DNA from 4 places in the Rahnella sp. Larv3_ips genome. Region 1 is predicted to be linked to each of the others. Evidence: predicted binding sites of a transcription regulator. Region 1 holds the regulator's gene; each other region holds the start of a gene.

Region 1 (2,210 bases):
CAAAAATTGAAAAGGGCGATCCCTGTATAAGGGTTCGCCCTTTTTGTTGCCCGATGACAGAGCTTTTAGTTCATCACTGCGGTGAAGCTGAAAGCGATAATCATAAGCAACGCGCAAACGGTGGTAATCAACGACAATTTCAGATTACTGTCCATAAAACCCCCTTACGGATCAATTGTGGCGTTTCATTAAGCCACATAAAATGTGTGCCAACGCATTTTCTCATACTTCATCGCTAAAATCCCGCGTTGATTCATGCGCGATATTCCACAATAACACTTCCACTTTGCTGCATTATAAGAGAAAATTGTCGGTTACCACGCCTGTGTGCCGGTCGATTTCACCCGAGAGCGTTTTGCGCCTCACTCTGACGAATCCACCCAACGATTTCACTGCCTTTTTAAAAGCCCGCAGTGAAATCCACGCAAGCAAACGATTAACATAATGCTAACGTGCTGAAACACGTGAGTTCAGGAGTCATTGTTTACATGGCAACGATTAAAGATGTCGCTAAGCGCGCTGGCGTTTCCACCACAACCGTGTCGCACGTCATCAATAAAACACGTTTCGTCGCCGAAGACACCAAAACCGCGGTTCTGCTGGCTATCAAAGAGCTTCACTACTCGCCAAGCGCCGTTGCGCGCAGCCTGAAGGTCAATAACACCAAAACCATTGGCCTGCTGGCGACCTCAAGTGAAGCGCCCTACTTTGCCGAAGTCATTGAAGCCGTTGAAAACAGCTGTTTCTCCAAAGGCTACACGCTGATTTTGTGTAACTCGCATAATAATCTGGAGAAACAGCAGGCCTATCTGCAAATGCTGGCGCAAAAACGCGTCGACGGCTTGCTGGTAATGTGCGCGGAATATCCGGATGAACTGCTGAATATGCTGGAAGAATACCGCTCCATTCCGATGGTCGTCATGGACTGGGGCGAGGCGCGCAAAAACTTCACTGACAGCATTATCGATAACGCCTTCGAAGGCGGTTATATGGCCGGTCGTTATCTGATTGAACGCGGGCATCGTGATATTGGCGTGATCCCAGGGCAACTGGCACGTAATACCGGTGGTGGTCGTTTCCAGGGTTTCGTCAAGGCGCTGAACGAAGCTAACATTCCTCTGCGCGAAGAGTGGGTGGTTCAGGGTGATTTCGAACCGGAATCGGGTTATCAGGCGATGCACAAAATCCTGATGCAGAAACAGCGCCCTACTGCTGTTTTCTGTGGCGGTGATGTGATGGCGATGGGGGCTATCTGTGCCGCAGATGAGCTCGGTTTACGCGTACCGCAGGATATTTCGGTGATCGGATATGACAATGTGCGAAATGCGCGTTATTTCTCTCCGGCGTTAACCACTGTGCATCAGCCGAAAGAGCGTCTGGGCGAAATGGCGTTTACCATGCTGCTGGACAGAATTATCAGTAAACGTGAAGAATCACAGACCATTGAGGTTCATCCCAAACTGGTCGAGCGCCGTTCAGTAGCCGACGGCCCTTTCCGCGATTATCGCCGTTAACAAAAATCTGACGCCTGCCTGTGCAGGCGTTTTTTCTCGTCCCGGTCAATACTGGCTTCCGGTATCAGCAGCGTTTAAGCAGCGACGATGAGGGTATTGACTCCTGGCAGGCCAATGCGGGCGTAAGAGTTACGTTCTGACCAAACATTTATAACACCAGTAAACATCCGCCTCCCGGAGAGGTGGATGTTTATTTTCTAATCCCGTAACCATTCCTGATTCATCGTTTCTGTATCGCCCATGTATTCCAGCAGCCAGGCCAGCGAAGGAGAGGAGTTACTCTGATCCCACGTCAGGCAACACGGGCTGTCAGGGAAGGTATTCTCCAGCGCCAGAACCTGTAATTTTTGCTGTTCAATCTGATGACTCACGCGATGAACCGGCATCATCCCTACGCATAAACCTTCGCTCAGACACTCCAGCGCGCAAGTCCAGTCAGGCACGACCAGGCGCCGCTGATTATCCAGCGTCCAGGTATCACGTTTGGGTAAGGTGCGCGAAGTATCCTCCAGACACAGCGCCGGATAAGGCCGCAGTTGATCATCGTTCAGCGCGCCGGAGAGCTGCGCAAGCGGATGCTGAGGGCTGACGACACAGTGCCAGTCCATAAAACCCATATCGCGAAAACTGAAACGCCCGCCCACCGGCACCGCCCGCGTCGCGCCAATTGCCACGTCTGCGCGGCCATCGACCAGC
Region 2 (2,210 bases), on a different contig from region 1:
TGCAGATACTGCGCGGCGATGTTGATGCCCTGCTCCGCAAAAATCTGGTTGATGCTGGTCAGCACGCCCGGACGGTTTTCGTGGATATGCAACAGACGGCTGGCTTTCTCAGTGTGTGCTGGCAAAGAGGCTTCCGGGAAGTTAACCGCTGACAGTGTTGAACCGTTGTCAGAGTATTTCGCCAGTTTGCCTGCCACTTCGAGGCCGATACCTTCCTGCGCTTCCATGGTCGAACCGCCAATGTGCGGCGTCAGCAGCACGTTGTCGAATTCACACAGCGGAGAATTGAAAGGATCGCTGTTGGTCGCTGGCTCTTCCGGGAAAACGTCGATCGCCGCACCGGAAAGATGTTTGCTGCGCAGTGCATTGCACAGAGCAGGAATGTCGATGACCGTGCCGCGCGAGGCGTTGATCAGCAGCGCGCCCGGCTTCATCTGCGCCAGCTGCACTTCAGAAATCATGTCTTTTGTCCCGGCGGTTTCGGGCACATGCAGCGTCACGACGTCGCTGGTATTGAGCAGTTCCTGCAACGAAGCAATTGGCTGCGCATTCCCCAACGGCAATTTGCTTTCGATGTCGTAGTAGAACACGCGCATCCCGAGGCTTTCTGCCAGGATGCCCAGCTGCGTACCGATATGGCCGTAACCGATGATACCCAGACGTTTGCCGCGTGCTTCAAATGAACCGACGGCCAGCTTGTTCCAGATACCACGGTGCGCTTTCGCATTCGCTTCAGGAATACCGCGCATCATCAGCAACATTTCACCCAGCACCATTTCGGCTACTGAGCGGGTGTTAGAAAACGGTGCGTTGAACACCGGAACACCGCGACGCGTGGCGGCTTTCAGATCAACCTGATTGGTCCCGATACAGAAACACCCAACAGCCACCAGTTTTTCTGCTGCCTGGAACACTTCTTCGGTCAGCTGAGTACGCGATCGGAGTCCAACAAAGTGCGCATCACGAATCGACTCTTTCAGCGATTCAGTATCTAAAGCACCTTTGTGAAATTCAATATTGGTGTAACCCGCGGCACGGAGTGTATCAACCGCACTTTGGTGGACGCCTTCCACTAACAAAAATTTAATCTTGTCTTTCTCAAGTGATACTTTTGCCATTTCCCGACCCTATATTTTCTGGCTGAATTCGAACTGCGAGGTGATTGCTCACAGCCAACATAACAAAAAATCCGCCATCATCAATACAAACGATTGCCTGCCAGGCAGCAGAAGGCTCACCGTGCCTGTTGGTTTTTAGCATTTCATGCTGGTTAGATTTTACAGCGCCAGACGTTCAGGAGGAGAAATACTGAAATGTGACATAAGTCACCAAATTAAAGCCTTTGAAGAAAAGATGATTCAACCAGAAAATTATCATCTTCATAACATTGCGTTATGACAGCGGGATGACAAGGCGGAGGCTGGCTGCTTTGGGCTAAAGCAGCCAGATCTTCTGCTTATATCGTCATTACTTCAGTTTAACGGTTTTCACGCCTTCGGAAGTCCCGACCAGCGCCACGTCTGCGCCACGGTTGGCGAACAGGCCGACGGTCACCACACCGGCAATGCTGTTGATCTTATTTTCCATCGCGACGGCATCCAGAATGTTCAGGTTATGCACATCGAGGATCACGTTACCGTTATCTGTCAGCACATTCTGACGGTATTCCGGCAGGCCGCCGAGTTTCACCAGCTCACGTGCAACATAGGAGCGCGCCATCGGGATCACTTCCACCGGCAGCGGGAATTTACCCAGCACATCGACCTGCTTGGAGGCATCCACAATACAGATGAATTTTTTGGCAATCGCCGCAATGATTTTTTCGCGGGTCAGCGCTGCGCCGCCGCCTTTGATCATTTGCATTGAACCGTTGATTTCATCCGCGCCGTCGACATACACATCCAGCGAATCGACTTCGTTGCTGTCGAAAACATGGATGCCAAGGCTTTTCAGTTTTGCGGTAGACGCGTCGGAGCTGGAGACTGCGCCTTCGATCTGGCCTTTGATGGACCCCAGTGCATCAATGAAATGCGCGGCGGTGGATCCGGTACCAACACCGACAATGGTGCCCGGCGTAACGTAATCCAGTGCGGCCCAGCCAACTGCTTTCTTCAATTCTTCCTGCGTCATAATGGCTTCTCTGTCTGATAACCCGAAAGTGGCGTGAATAGTTCGGTGAAACGAATTGTGCCGGTGATTATAAAGCATGT
Region 3 (2,210 bases), on a different contig from region 1:
TCACAAACGGGCTCTTCGGATCGTTAGGTACGCTGTTTTTGTTCACGGTGATGTTAGCGCGACCCAGTGCAGCATCGGCTTCTTTACCGGTCAGGTTTTTCTCAACCAGATCCATCAGGAACAGGTGATTGTGCGTGCCGCCGGACACCACTTTATAGCCGCGTTCCAGAACCACAGCCACCATCGCCTGGGCATTTTTAGCCACTTGCTGCTGGTAAACTTTGAACTCAGGTTCCATCGCTTCTTTCAGTGCGACCGCTTTACCGGCAATCACGTGCATCAGCGGGCCGCCCTGGCCACCAGGGAATACCGCGGAGTTCAGTTTTTTGTAGAACTCTTCGTCGCCGCCTTTCGCCAGAATCAGACCGCCGCGTGGGCCAGCCAGCGTTTTGTGCGTGGTGGTGGTGACGATGTGCGCGTGTGGCACCGGGTTAGGGTAAACGCCCGCCGCAATCAGACCGGCAACGTGTGCCATATCTACGAAGAAGTACGCGCCCACGCTGTCCGCGATTTCACGCATTTTTGCCCAGTCAACGATACCGGAGAAGGCTGAGAAGCCGCCGATGATCATTTTTGGTTTGTGCAGTTCGGCCTGACGTTTTACGTCGTCATAATCGATGTCGCCGCTTTCGTCGATGCCGTAAGGCACCACGTTGTACAGTTTGCCGGACAGGTTAACCGGTGAACCGTGAGTCAGGTGACCGCCATGGCCGAGGTTCATCCCCAGAATGGTGTCGCCCGGTTGCAGCAGTGCGGTATACACCGCGAAGTTTGCCTGTGAGCCGGAATGTGGCTGAACGTTGGCAAAATCTGCACCGAACAATTCTTTTGCACGGTCGATAGCCAGTTGTTCAACGATGTCGACGTACTCACAACCACCGTAATAACGTTTGCCCGGGTAGCCTTCGGCATATTTGTTGGTCAGTTGCGAACCCTGAGCCTGCATGACACGCGGGCTGGTGTAGTTTTCTGACGCAATCAGCTCGATATGTTCTTCCTGACGAACAACTTCTTTTTCCATTGCTGCCCACAGCTCAGCATCATAATCGGCAATGTTCATTTCACGCTTTAACATCCGCATCTCCTGACTCAACAAACTAAAAATAAACGCCCCTCGGGGTTCTGCGCCACAGTGTAAATGTTTAAGCGGCCTTCGGATAGGGTCAGTTTAAGGTTTTTAGGCAAACGATTGGCTCCAGATACAGCAAGGCTTTGATCTAAGAACCCCTGCCCGGAATCAAGGGATAAATATTCATCTGAACATGTCTATATTTCAGCTTTGTGACCTGGGCACCTGACGTAAAGCCCTTACCCCTTTAGTGGGTGTTTACAAAAATTGTGGGTTTATATAAGATGCATTTAAAATACATGTTTAATAAAATCGACGAAGACACGGAGTTCACTATGCTTGATTCAGCCACTATCGCGACCGTTAAATCCACTATTCCATTACTGGCGGCGACCGGCCCGAAACTGACCGCACACTTCTACGACCGCATGTTCGAACACAATCCCGAACTCAAAGACATCTTCAATATGAGCAACCAGCGCAACGGCGATCAGCGTCAGGCGCTGTTTGATGCCATCTGCGCTTACGCAGCCAATATCGAAAATCTGGCGGCGCTGCTGCCCGCGGTGGAACGCATCGCGCAAAAACACACCAGTTTCACCATTCAGCCAGAGCAATACAACATTGTCGGCGCACACCTGCTGGCAACGCTGGATGAAATGTTCAGTCCGGGTCAGGAAGTGCTGGATGCCTGGGGCAAAGCCTATGGCGTACTGGCGAACGTGTTTATCAACCGTGAAGTGGAGATTTATCAGGACAGCGCAGAAAAAACCGGTGGCTGGCGCGGCACGCGTGAATTCCGCATCGCCGAAAAACAGCCGCAGAGTGAGCTGATCACGTCCTTCCTGCTCGAACCTGTCGATGGCAAACCGGTCGCCGACTTTCAGCCGGGGCAGTATCTGGCGGTGTATATCCGCGACGCGTCACTGGAAAATCAGGAAATCCGTCAGTATTCCCTGACGCAGGCACCGAACGGCAAAACCTACCGGATTGCGGTGAAACGCGAAGGGGAAGGCGCCGTGTCTAACTTCCTGCATAATGTTGCGCTGCCGGGCGACATCATCCATCTGGCGGCCCCGCACGGCGATTTCTTTATGGATATCAGCGATACCACGCCGGTTGCGCTGATTTCTGCCGGTGT
Region 4 (2,210 bases), on a different contig from region 1:
GCGCGGTCACGATACGATCCGGCTTACCGAAATCTTCTTCCCACGGCTGTTCAAAGCCCGGAATACGCAGGTTGGAAACGGAGAAACCGACCAGACCGGCTTTCGGTTTTGCACCGCGACCGGTTGCGCCTTCATCACGGATTTCACCGCCGGAGCCGGTTGCCGCACCCGGCCAGGGAGAGATCGCCGTCGGGTGGTTATGCGTTTCGACCTTCATCAGAATGTGCGCCTGCTCCTGATGGAAATCGTACAGACCGTCTTTCGCATCGGCGTAAAAACGACCGACCTGCGAACCTTCCATCACGGCGGCGTTGTCTTTATACGCAGACAGCACGTGATCGGGCGTCTGTTCGAAGGTGTTCTTGATCATCTTGAACAAGGATTTCGGCTGCGTTTCGCCGTCAATAATCCAGTCAGCGTTGAAGATTTTATGACGGCAGTGTTCGGAGTTAGCCTGCGCGAACATATACAGCTCGATGTCAGTCGGGTTGCGCCCCAACGACGTGAAGGCTTCCATCAGGTAATCAATTTCGTCCTGCGCCAGCGCCAGACCCAGTTTGATGTTGGCCGTTTCCAGCGCGCTGCGGCCTTCACCGAGAATATCAACGTGCTGCACCGGCGCAGGCTGATGCTGTGCAAACAGCGCACTGGCGTCTTCCAGATTGCCGAAGAGTGTTTCCATCATCCGGTCATGCAATAAAGCGCCCAGCTGTGCCCACTGCGCTTCGGTCAGCTGCGGTGCCTGCACGTAGAAGGCCAGACCGCGCTCCAGACGCAGAACCTGCGACAAACCGCAGTTGTGTGCAATGTCAGTGGCTTTGGAAGACCAGGGAGAAATGGTGCCAGGGCGTGGCGTGACCAGCAGTAAACGACCGGTTGGAGCGTGTTCAGCGAGAGAAGGACCGTATTTCAGGAGGCGTTGTAACTTGGTTTGTTCGTCCGAACTCAGCGGCGCGCTGACATCGGCAAAGTGTACATATTCGGCGTAGATATCGCTGACCGGAAGGCGGGCATCCTGACAGCGGGACAACAATTTGTTAATGCGAAAAGCCGACAAAGCGGGCGAACCACGCAGTATTTCCATAATCACAGATCTCTCGTCTTCGAAGACACTGACCACAGTGCTTCATTGGGCGCAACAGGGGGAAAACGCGGCCTATTATAAAGAAAGCCTTCGCCTGACGAAACCGTTTGCGCAGTGAATATTGATATTCATTTATAGGCAGGCATTTCGTGCGGGTATTATGAATAAAGTTGCAGACTGTCGTTTTGTTGAGCAAAATGCGTCAGCACTGGGGATATAACCATACAAACTGCACAGCATATCGTAAAAAAACAAGAGCGCCGCAGCGAGATAACTATTTGAAGCGACTAAAATTTAACTATTTCCTCATGGGAATTGCCGCCCTGTTGCTGGCGCTGGCCTTATGGCCTGCCGTGCCGTGGCATCGGGGTGAAGGTGACCAGCTGGATCAAATAAAATCCCGTGGAGAATTGCGCGTCAGCACGCTCAATTCTCCACTGACTTTTATGGACTCACCGGAAGGTAATCTCGGCTTCGATTACGAACTGGCAAAACGCTTCGCAGATTATCTGGGGGTGAAGCTCGTCGTCTCTCAGCACACCACCGTCGACGCGATGTTCAACGAACTCGATCACGATAAAGCCGACATGCTGGCGTCCGGTCTGGTCTACAACAATGAACGGCTGAAAAACTACCGCGCCGGGCCGGAATACTATTCCATCTCCCAGCAACTGGTTTACCGGCAGGGCTCCGTGCGGCCAAAAAGTTTTGCCGACATTAAAGGCACTCTGGTGGTTTCCGCCGGAACCGCGCACATCCCGACACTGGAAGCCGCAGGCAAAAAATTCCCCAACCTGACGTGGAGCACCACTGACAAGATGTCGCCACGCGACCTTCTGCAGCAGGTGGAAAATGGCAAACTGGATTACACGCTGGGCGATTCAGTGACTATCGCGCTGATGCAGCGTGTCTATCCACGTCTTGCCGTCGCGTTTGACGTTACCGAAGATGAACCCGTCACCTGGTATTACCGCAAGCAGCCCGACGACGACAGCCTGTCCGCCGCTATGCTCGACTTTTTCAGCCAGATTGCCGACGACGGCACTCTGCAAAAGCTTGAGGAGAAATACCTCGGCCACGTCGGCGATTTCGATTACGTCGATACGCGCACTTTCCTGAACGCCAT

What was found. The regulator PurR, encoded in region 1, represses purine synthesis genes. The targets are predictions, from matches to a motif close to CANGCAAACGTTTGCNTG.
Region 2: the regulator PurR is predicted to act here: its motif matches at 1,201-1,218, upstream of serA (phosphoglycerate dehydrogenase).
Region 3: the regulator PurR is predicted to act here: its motif matches at 1,179-1,196, upstream of glyA (serine hydroxymethyltransferase).
Region 4: the regulator PurR is predicted to act here: its motif matches at 1,181-1,198, upstream of purL (phosphoribosylformylglycinamidine synthase).

The regions. Positions count from the first base shown of each region.
Region 1 is NZ_MJIB01000004.1:1,322,310-1,324,519, forward strand. Features, by position in the region: gene ED901_RS08405 (YnhF family membrane protein) at 66-155, opposite strand; gene purR (HTH-type transcriptional repressor PurR) at 489-1,514, shown strand; gene punR (DNA-binding transcriptional activator PunR) at 1,712-2,210, opposite strand, start outside.
Region 2 is NZ_MJIB01000005.1:782,819-785,028, forward strand. Features, by position in the region: gene serA (phosphoglycerate dehydrogenase) at 1-1,118, opposite strand, end outside; gene rpiA (ribose-5-phosphate isomerase RpiA) at 1,468-2,130, opposite strand.
Region 3 is NZ_MJIB01000021.1:861,931-864,140, reverse strand. Features, by position in the region: gene glyA (serine hydroxymethyltransferase) at 1-1,075, opposite strand, end outside; gene hmpA (NO-inducible flavohemoprotein) at 1,354-2,210, shown strand, end outside.
Region 4 is NZ_MJIB01000005.1:719,160-721,369, forward strand. Features, by position in the region: gene purL (phosphoribosylformylglycinamidine synthase) at 1-1,084, opposite strand, end outside; gene mltF (membrane-bound lytic murein transglycosylase MltF) at 1,363-2,210, shown strand, end outside.